One region of the Rugosimonospora acidiphila genome, then DNA from elsewhere that is predicted to be linked to it. Evidence: riboswitches for the same ligand, from Rfam matches in the RefSeq annotation. Region 1 holds a riboswitch; the other holds the start of a gene.
The links. A riboswitch is a leader RNA that binds a small molecule or an ion and turns the genes downstream of it on or off. The one in region 1 is predicted to bind cobalamin.
Positions count from the first base shown of each region.

Region 2: linked by a shared signal. The riboswitch ahead of nicT (Nickel transporter NicT) and the one ahead of cobN (cobaltochelatase subunit CobN) in region 1 are both predicted to bind cobalamin.

Region 1 covers NZ_BAABJQ010000024.1:29,235-34,507, reverse strand. The annotation lists gene ABEA87_RS31010 (HelD family protein) at 1-1,926, opposite strand, end outside; cobalamin riboswitch at 2,313-2,435, shown strand; gene cobN (cobaltochelatase subunit CobN) at 2,513-5,273, shown strand, end outside.
Region 2 covers NZ_BAABJQ010000013.1:155,022-160,294, reverse strand. The annotation lists partial or broken gene ABEA87_RS22240 (phosphoglyceromutase) at 1-562, shown strand, start outside; gene ABEA87_RS22235 (YceI family protein) at 982-1,641, shown strand; cobalamin riboswitch at 1,716-1,904, shown strand; gene nicT (Nickel transporter NicT) at 1,917-3,053, shown strand; gene ABEA87_RS22225 (sialidase family protein) at 3,157-4,386, opposite strand; gene ABEA87_RS22220 (sialidase family protein) at 4,534-5,273, opposite strand, start outside.

The DNA.
Region 1 (5,273 bases):
ACGGTAGTTGACCGCCAGCTCGGTCAGCCGCCAGCGGTCACCCACGAACGGCTCCAGCACCTGCCCCCAGGAGGTCGTGCCGGCCAGGTCGCCGGTCTGCGCCACGTCGCCGACCAGCGTCATCGAGCGACTCGGGCAGCGGCGCATGAGCAGCCGCCAGGCCATCGGGGACAACTCCTGCGCCTCGTCGACGATCACGTGCCCGAACGCCCAGGTGCGGTCGGCCGCCGCCCGCTCCGCCGTGGTCAGGTACTCCCGCTCCTCGTGCCGCTCGCCGAGCAGGCCGGCGTCGAGCAGGTCGGCGGCGGTGAGGATCTCCGGGTCGATCTCGTCCTCCAGATCGATCGGGCGCGAGCCGTGCAGGATCTCCAGCGCCCCCTCGGCGTACGCGTTGCGCTGGCGGCGGCGCTGCTCGGCGAGCTGGGTCACGTCCCGGTCGTCCACGCCGAGCTGCTCGACCGCCTCGTCCAGCAGCGGCACGTCGGCCGGGGTCCACTGGCCGGACCGGTCCCGGTACAGCAGCGCCCGCTGCGCGATGGACAGCATCGGGGCGGCGGAGGCGATCCGGTCGGCGGAGCAGTAGAGGTCGGTGAGCAGCTGCTGCGGCGTGAGGATCGGCCACAGCCAGTCCAGCGCGGTGGCCACCGCCGGGTCGGCCCGCAGCTCGCGGCGGATCTCGGCGAGGTCGGCCTCCTCGAGCAGCTGCCCGTCGCCCGGCGCGTCGTCGCCGCCCAGCGGGTCGTCCGCGTACGGGTCGGTGCCGATACGCGCCGCCACCTGCAGGGAAAGCGCGTGGATGATCTCGGTGTCGAAGATCGGCCGCGACAGGTTGTGCGGCCGGCCCAGCCGCCGGGTCCGCTCGCGCGCCTCCTCGCAGGTGGCGCGGTCCAGCCGCAGAGTGTCCTGCCACAGCGAGCCCCGGTCGGTGAGGATCTCCAGGGCGTCGTCGGGTACCCGCTGGCGGTCCCGGATCGCGCCGGCGATCACGTCGGTCATCACCGTGCGGCCCTTGAACTCGGCCGTCGCCGCGCTCTCCCGCCCCCGGGCGGAGACGCCGGGGAACAGGTCGCCGGGGGAGCGCAGCAGTACGCCGGTCTCGGCCAGTGACGGCAGCACCTGTGAGATGTAGCTCAGGAAGGTCTCGTTGGGCCCGACCACCAGCACGCCGCGGCTCGACAGCTCCCGCCGGTACGTGTAGAGCAGGTACGCCGCCCGGTGTAGCGCGACGGCGGTCTTGCCGGTACCGGGTCCGCCCTGCACGACCAGCACGCCGCCCAGGTCGGCGCGGATGATGCGGTCCTGCTCGGCCTGGATGGTCTCGACGATGTCGCGCATCCGGCCGGTGCGCCCGGCGTTGAGGGCGGCGAGCAGGGTCGCCTCCCCGGTCAGCCCCTCGTACGGGGAGTGCCGGTCGGCGGTGGCGGCGATGGAAAGGTCGAGCACCTCGTTGTCCACCGCGACGACCGTGCGGCCGACGCTGCGGATGTGCGCCCGGCGGCGTACGCCCTCCGGCGCCGCGGCGGTGGCCAGGTAGAACGGGCGGGACGCGGGGGCGCGCCAGTCCACCAGCAGCGGCTCGTAGTCGGCGTCCTCGTCGAAGATGCCGATCCGCCCGATGTAACGGTGCTCCTCCGCGGGCTGGCCGTCGCCGCCGGCACCATCCTGGCCGGCACCGCCGTTCTGGCTGGCACCGCCGTTTCGGCTGGCACCACCGTTCTGGCTGGCACCGTTTTCGCCGGCCAGGTCGAGCCGGCCGAAGCACAGGCCGCTGTCCACGGCGTCCAGCGCCGCCACCTGGTCGGCGTACATCTGCACCGTGTGGTCGCGCTGTGAGCGCTCCTGGTGGGTGCTGGAGGTCGCGCCCAACGCCTTGGTCAGCAGCTCCCTGGCGCGTCCGCGCATGGCGTCGAGCCGGTCGTAGAGCATCGAGACATAGGCCTGCTCCCGGCCGACATCGTCGGTCTGGCTCTGTTCTGAGGTCGCTTCGGCAGCGGCGGAGCTTGACAAACCCGTCTCCCTGGTGTCTAATCTAAAAACGGCGGCGTTTTTATCGCGCCGCTTTTTCGTGCCCGAACTCACCAAGATACCGCACGACTCGGGCTTCCGCGACCGTCGTTGTCCGCCGGCCGCGCCCCCTATTCTCCCCGACCGGCGCCGGGCGGGTGCCGGCCCGGTGCCCGCACGCCGACGCGACCGGTGCGCTAAGGCTCGGGTCGCCGGCGCGACCGACGCACTCGGGTCGCCGGCGCGACCGACCCGCGATATGTCGCGCGGGCGTCGGGCACGCGTAGGATCCGCGTCGGGCGGCGTGGAGGAACCCGGTGCGAATCCGGGGCGGTCCCGCCACTGTGACCGGGGAGGGCTCCCCAACAACGGCCACTGCCGAGCGCGGTGGGAAGGCCGGGGGAGCGCGTCGATCCGGGAGCCAGGAGACTCCGTCCGCCCCGGGGACGCCGCGCGGCGCCGCCGACCACTGCGACCCGGGGCGTGGACCCCGCCGGGAGGTACCGTCATGCCGTCGTCGGTCTTTATGCTGCTGTCCACCGCGGACACCGATCTGCTGGCGGCGCGGGCCGCCGGCGGGTTCTGGCGGGTGGCCAACCCCACCCGGGTGGGTGCCGGAGAAATACCCGCGCTGCTCGACGGCGCGCGACTGGTGGTGGTGCGGCTGCTCGGCGGCCGGCGGACCTGGCCCGAGGGGCTGGCCGCGGTACTGGAGGCCGGCGTGCCGGTGGTGGCCCTGGGCGGGGAGGCGTCGCCCGACGCGGAGCTCGCGGCCTGCTCGACGGTACCGGCGGGGGTCGCCCACGACGCGCTGCGGTACCTGGTCGAGGGTGGCCCGGACAACCTGCGCGAGCTGTACCGGTTCCTGTCCGACACGGTCCTGCTGACCGGCGAGGGTTTCGCCGCACCGGTATCCACGCCCGCCTACGGTGTGTACGGCGGGTACCAGCCCGCCGGCGACCGGCCCACGGTCGGCGTGGTCTTCTACCGGGCACACACGCTGGCCGGCAACACCGGCTTCGTGGACGCCCTGTGTGCGGAGATCGAGCGGGCCGGCGCCGCGCCGTTGCCGGTGTACGCCGCGTCGCTGCGCTCGATCGACGCCGGGCTGCGCGAGCTGCTCGGCCGCTGCGACGCGCTGATCATCACCGTGCTGGCCGCCGGGGGTACCCGGCCGTCGGACGCGTCGGCCGGCGGCGACGAGGACGCGTGGACCGTCGAGGGCCTGGCCGACCTGGACGTGCCGCTGGTGCAGGGGCTGTGCCTGACCACCACCCGGGCCGTGTGGCAGGAGTCCTCGGCGGCGCTGACCCCGATGGACGCCGCCATGCAGGTGGCCGTGCCGGAGTTCGACGGGCGGCTGATCACGGTGCCGTTCTCGTTCAAGGAGACCGGCCCGGACGGCGTGCCGGTGTACGTCGCCGATCCCGAGCGGGCCCGGCGGGTGGTCGGCATCGCGCTGGGCTACGCCCGGCTGCGCCGCATCCCCAACGCCGACAAGCGGTTGGCCATCGTGCTGTCGTCGTACCCGACCAAGCACTCCCGGGTGGGTAACGCGGTCGGGCTGGACACGCCCGCCTCGGCCGTGGTGCTGCTGCGCGCCCTGCGCGAGGCCGGTTACGCGGTGGGCGACTTTTCTCCCGGGGGAGCGCAGCCGGAGCCGGGCTTTGGCGGAGGCGAGCACCCCCAGAGTTTTATCGAGGATGGTGACACGCTGATCCACCAGCTGATCGCGGCCGGCGGGCACGATGTGGAGTGGCTGACCGAACAGCAGCTCGCGGCGGCCCCGATCCGGGTGCCGGCGCGGCAGTACCGGGCCTGGTTCGACGCGCTGCCGGATTCGCTGCGCGAGTCCATGACGGCGCACTGGGGCACACCGCCCGGCGAGCTGTACGTGGACGGCGACGAGATAGTGCTCGCCGGGCTGCGGCTGGGCAACCTCACCCTGCTGATCCAGCCGCCCCGGGGCTTCGGGGAGAATCCGGTGGCCATCTACCACGACCCCGACCTGCCGCCCTCGCACCATTACCTGGCCGCCTACCGGTGGTTGGCGGACAACGTCGACGCGGTGGTGCACCTGGGCAAGCACGGGACGCTGGAGTGGCTGCCCGGTAAGGGGCTGGGGCTGTCGGCGCAGTGCGCTCCCGACGCCGTACTGGGCGATCTGCCGCTGGTGTATCCGTTCATCGTCAACGACCCGGGGGAGGGTACCCAGGCCAAGCGGCGTGGCCACGCCACGATCGTGGACCACCTGGTGCCGCCGATGGCGCGCGCCGACAGCTACGGGGATCTGGCCCGGCTGGAGCAGTTGCTCGACGAGTACGCGACGGTCGCCGCGCTGGACCCGGCGAAGCTGCCGGCGGTGCGGGCCCAGATCTGGACGCTGATCCAGGCCGCCCAGCTGCACCGGGACCTGCATGTGGACGCCCAGCCGGACTCCGACGAGTTCGACGACTTCGTGCTGCACGTCGACGGGTACCTGTGCGAGGTGAAGGATTCGCTGATCCGCGACGGGCTGCACGTGCTGGGCGGGGCGCCGCAGGGGCAGGCCCGGGTCAACCTGGTGCTGGCGGTGCTGCGCGCCAACCAGGTGTGGGGAGGGCGGGTCGGGGCGCTGCCGGGCTTGCGCGCGGCCCTATCGGTCCACAGTGGACTTTCCGAGGAGTCCGGGCGCTCGGGGGTCGACGCGCTGGAGGAGCTGGCCGTGCGGCTGGTGTCCGGCTGCGACGCGCGGGGCTGGGCGCCGGACGCGGTGCCGGACGTGGTCACCGAGGTGCTCGGGTCGGCGGTGCCGTCCATTGTGGAGGTGCTGCGGTTCGCCGCGACCGAGGTGGTGCCGCGGCTGGCGGCCACCACCGGGGAGATCGACGCCGTCCTGCACGCGCTGGACGGCGGGTACGTGCCGGCCGGGCCATCCGGCTCGCCGACCCGGGGCCTGGTCAACGTGCTGCCCACCGGCCGCAACTTCTACTCGGTCGATCCCAAGGCGATCCCGTCGCGCAACGCGTGGGACGTCGGTCAGGCGCTGGCCGACTCGCTGCTGAGCCGCTACCGGGACGACAACGGCGACTGGCCGCAGACCGTGGGGCTGACCATGTGGGGCACCTCGGCGATGCGCACCCAGGGCGACGACATCGCCGAGGCGCTGGCGCTGCTGGGCTGCCAGCCGGTGTGGGACGAGGCGTCCCGGCGGGTCACCGGCGTGGCGACGGTGCCGCGCGAGCAGCTTGGCCGCCCGCGCATCGACGTGACGGTCCGCATCTCCGGCT
Region 2 (5,273 bases), on a different contig from region 1:
GCGCCGCTCGGTGCGTACGGCCGCCATCGCGCTGCACGAGGCGGACCGGTCGTGGATTCCGGTGCGGCGCTCCTGGCGGCTCAACGAGCGACACTACGGCGCGCTGCAGGGCCGGGAGCGCACGGCGGTACGGGAGCGCTACGGCCACGAGCAGTTCATGCTGTGGCGCCGATCATACGAGGTGGCCCCGCCGCCGCTGGCCGACGACGACGAGTTCAGCCAGGCGTCCGACCCGCGCTACGCGGACCTGCTGGGTGAGCTGCCGCGTACCGAGTCGTTGCGGGACGTGACCGCGCGGTTGCTGCCGTACTGGCACGACGCGATAGTCCCCGACCTGCGTGCCGGGCGCACCGTCCTGGTCTGCGCGCACGGTAACTCGCTGCGCGCGCTCATCAAGCACATGGACCGGCTGTCCGACGACGACTTCGTCGGGCTCAACGTACCCACCGGCGTGCCGTTGCGCTACACCCTGGACGAGGCCACGCTGCGACCGACCGGACCGGCGCGGTACGCCGACCCGCGGGCGGCGGCCGAGGGCATCGCCGCCGTGGCGGCGCAGGGGCTCGACGCCGCCGCCGTGGCGGCGCAGGGGCTCGACCCCGCCGCCGTGGCGGCGCAGGGGCTCGACACCGGCGACGCCGGCCACTGACCGCCGCCGCCCCGGCGCCGAATTCGCCAGCGGTGGCTTCGCGTCACCCTCACCGACGGTTCGCCGACGTTACGGCGGCGGCGAATCATTCCCACTCCCGCCGACAATTCGGCTTTTTCCGTTGACTCGGGCTGCTGCCTCGGCACGCTGATTTTCCGATTCGCCCGGCGCGACGCGCCCGACGCCCCATTCACCTCGAAGCCACCAGGTGGGTGGGCGTTAGGCTTCGGTTCGGAGTCGAAAAGAACGGCGTGCGCAGCGTGCCGATCAACGGCCGCCACAAGCGACACATGTCTCGGTAACGCACGCGTTTCCGCGGGGAAGGCACGACAATGTCCGGTTCCGCCACACGGTCCTGGGAGGGCATAACCATCCCGGCGCCTGGCAACTATCTTCTCGATCAGGCGCACAAGCGGATCGGATTTCTGGCCCGACACATGATGGTCAGTCCGGTACGCGGCGAGTTCACCGAGGCGACCGCCCGGATTGTCGTCGCCGAGGATCCGTTGCAGTCCTCGGTCAGCGCCACCATCTGGGCGGCCAGCGTCCGCACCGGCCACGCCGAGCGGGACACGCACCTGGTCAGCCCGGACTTTCTCGATGTCGGTCAGTATCCGACGCTGGATTACCGCAGCACCGGCATCAAATGGCAGGGCAACAACGACCCGATTTTCTACTGGGCCTACCTGCGCAAGCGCGGAGCCACCCCGGGTGAACACGTGCCGCCGCAGCCCAGCCAGACGACTGGACGGTTCGTGCTCGACGGCGAACTGACTATCAAGGGAATCACCCGTCCGGCCCAGCTACAGGTGGAGTTCGGTGGGGCGCGGACCGACCCGTACGGCAACAATATCTTCGGGTTCACCGCCACTACCGAAATCAACCGGGAAGACTACGGACTGATCTGGAACGTGGCGCTGGAAAGCGGCGGCGTTCTGGTCGGCCGGACCGTACGCATCGAAATCGCGGGCGAGGCGATTCACCAGTCCTGAGGCGGACTCATCACATTCCGGCACCCGTGTTGTTGATCACCGGGGCGGTGCGTTGCTCCGCCCCGGTGCCACCGATAGCCTGTCGACGCCGTGGTGTTCGGGAATCCGGTGTGAAACCGGAGCGGCCCTCGCCACTGTGAACAGGATGCACCGGCCCGGCCGCGGCGACGCGGCAGCCACTGGACGCGAGTCTGGGAAGGCGGGCCGGCGAGTCGCATGCGACACCTGTCAGCCAGGAGACCGGCCACGGCAACGCAAGAGCCCTACTCCACGAGGTGCTGGAAGAGGTTGCCATGGGGCTGCCCGCTGAACCGTCTCTCCGTCCGTCCAAGCGCGTGCGCGACTGGCGCGAGATAGTCATCCTGCTCGCGGTCATCGCCGTCATGAACCTCGTGGCGTGGACCGTGCTGGCCACGCTGGTCACCCCGAAGCACCTGCAGATCGGCACGAAGGTGTTCGGTCTGGGCATCGGCGTGACCGCCTACACGCTGGGCATGCGGCACGCCTTCGACGCCGACCACATCGCCGCCATCGACAACACCACCCGCAAGCTGATGGCCGACGGCAGGCGGACGGTGTCCGTCGGATTCTGGTTCGCCCTCGGGCACTCCACCGTGGTGGTGCTGCTCGCCACCGGCATCGCGGCGGGCGCCCGGTTCGTGGCCGGCCTCACCAATGACAACTCCGCCGCCCGGGCCGACCTCGGCGTGGTCAGCACCAGCGCGTCCGGGCTGTTCCTCTACCTGATCGGCATCCTCAACCTGATCGCGCTGGTCGGCATCGCCCGGGTGTACCGCCGCGCCCGCGCCGGTGACTACGACGCCACCGCGCTGGACGGCGCGCTCGACGCGCGCGGGCTGGTCGCCCGGCTGCTGCGCCCGCTGATGCGGTCGGTGCGCCACCCGGCCCAGATGTACCCGATAGGTCTGCTGTTCGGTGTGGGATTCGACACGGCCACCGAGGTGACCCTCCTGGTACTGGCCGGCAGCGGCGCCGCGGCCGGGCTGCCCTGGTACGCGATCCTGGTGCTGCCGCTGCTGTTCACGGCCGGCATGAGCCTGTTCGACACGCTCGACGGTGCCTTCATGAACGTCGCCTACCGCTGGGCCTTCGCCAATCCGGTTCGCAAAATCTATTACAACCTCACCATCACCGGGCTGTCCGTCGCGGTGGCCCTGCTCATCGGCACCATCGAACTGGTCGGAGTGCTGCACGACCAGCTGCGCTGGCGCGACCCGGCCACCAACTGGATAGCCGGGCTGGACCTCAACAACGTCGGCTTCATCATCGTGGGCCTGTTCGTACTCGTGTGGGCGGTGGCCATCGGATACTGGAAGGTGGGCCGCGTGGAGCACCGCTGGCGGGCACCGGCCGGCGAGCCCGAGCCCTCGGGCCCGAATCCACTGGCCTGACGGCGAGCCAGCGGTGCGCCGGACCCCGCATGGGGGCCGGGCGCACCGCTGGCTGTGCCGCACCCGTTGGCTGTGGCGTGCCGCTGGCTGTGGCGTGCCGGTGTTAGCCGACGATGGCCTTCACCGGTACCCGGGTGAACGTGATGTTCGCGTTCGCGTTGGTCTCACCGGTCTCGTACAGGTCCCCGACCGTGTTGTTGTCCAACTGGACCAGGTCGGAGTAGGCGGCGGGCAGGCCGGTCAGGTCGTACGGGGCCGACCAGGTGACCCCGGCGTTGGTGCTCGACCGGATGCCCATCACGGCGCGGAAGGTCGGGTCGGCCGGGCCGGAGTAGAGCAGCACCGAGTTCGGGCCGGTCACCTGCAGCACGCTGCCCTCGACCACCGGGGTGGTGATGGTGTCCTGCGGGTGAAGCGGGCTGACCAGAGTCGCCCCGCCGTCGGTCGAGTAGCCGTCGACCCGGTTGCCCGCACCGGTACCGTTCTGGTCCCGGCTGTTGATGTACACCCGCCCGTCCGTCAACTGCGTCAGGGTGCTCTCGTTCGGGTTGCTGAACCCCTCCGTGGTGTCATCGGTGTACCCGATGTGCCACGTGGCGCCGTGGTCGTCGCTGTAGAAGTCGTTGCCGCCGTAGTACTGGCTCTCCGCACCGGTGTCGGTGGAGCCGGCCGCCGGGGCGACCGAGTTGTTGGCCGGCACCACGAGCCGCCCCTTGTGCGGGCCCTGGGTCAGCACGGTGGCGTGCCCGGGACCGGTGGCGTACCAGCGCCAGTTCGGCAGCTTCACCTCGCTGGTGATCTCCCGGCGGGCCGACCAGGTGACCCCGTCGTCCTTGCTGGTCTGCACGAACACCCGCCGGGTCTGATCGGCGGTCACCTGACCGGCGAGGATCTGCGCCTCGGTGACGGAGGCCGCGTTATAGCAGGTGAGCAGCACGATGTTGCCGGTGGCCGGGTCCACCACCGGAGCGGGGTTGTCGGCGGTGTCGTCGCCCGCCTCGGCGGCCACGGACAACGGACCCCAGGTGCAGCCGCCGTCGCTGGAGCGCTTCTCGACGACGTCGATGTTGCCGGAGTCGGCGGACGAACCGACCCGGCCCTCCGCGAACGCGACCAGGGTGCCCTTCTTGGTGGCCACCACGGCGGGGATGCGGAAGCTCGAGTAGCCCTCGGTACCGGCGACGAAGGGCACCGACGAGGTGCACTTGGCGGCCTTCGCCGGCGCGGCCGTCGCCGGACCGTCGGGCGCGGCGAGCAGGTAACCGCCCGCCAGGACCGCGGCGGCGGCGATGGCGCCACCCACGATCCGCGGCCTTGTCGCGGTGAATCGCATGGAAGTCTCCTTCAAATCGGTTGGACGCGTACGGGACTGGGCCGAGCGAACAGGCCCCAGGTGATTCAAGAAACGCCCGCCCAGCGATAGGCAACGGGCGACGGGCACCGGGCGACGGGTCACGCCGCCCGGCACACCACGAGCGGGTCAGCGTGTGCCGACGATGGCCTTCACCGGTACCCGGGTGAACGTGATGTTCGCGTTGGCGCTGGTCTCACCGGTCTCGTACAGGTCCCCGACCGTGTTGTTGTCCAACTGGACCAGGTCGGAGTACGCGGCCGGCAGGCCGGTCAGGTCGTACGGGGCCGACCAGGTCACCCCGGCGTTGGTGCTCGACCGGATCCCCATCACCGCACGCAGGGTCGGGTCGGCCGGACCCGAGTAGAGCAGCACCGAGTTCGGGCCGGTCACCTGCAGCACGCTGCCCTCGACCACCGGGGTGGTGATGGTGTCCTGCGGGTGCAGCGGGCTGACCAGAGTCGCGCCGCCGTCGGTCGAGTAGCCGTCCAGCCGGTTGCCCGCACCGGTACCGTTCTGGTCCCGGCTGTTGACGTACACCCGCCCGTCCGTCAACTGCGTCAGGGTGCTCTCGTTCGGGTTGCTGAACCCCTCCGTGGTGACGTCGGTGTACCCGATGTGCCACGTCACGCCGTGGTCGTCGCTGTACAGGTCGTTGCCGCCGAAGTATTTGTCCTCAGCGCCGGTGTCGGTCGAACCCGCCGGCTGGGCAACCGAGTTGTTGGCCGGCACGACCAACCGTCCCTTGTGCGGGCCCTGGGTCAGCACGGTGGCGTGCCCCGGGCCGGTGGCGTACCAGCGCCAGTTCGGCAGCTTCACCTCGGAGGTGATTTCCCGGCGGGCGGAGAAGGTCACGCCGTCGTCCGTGC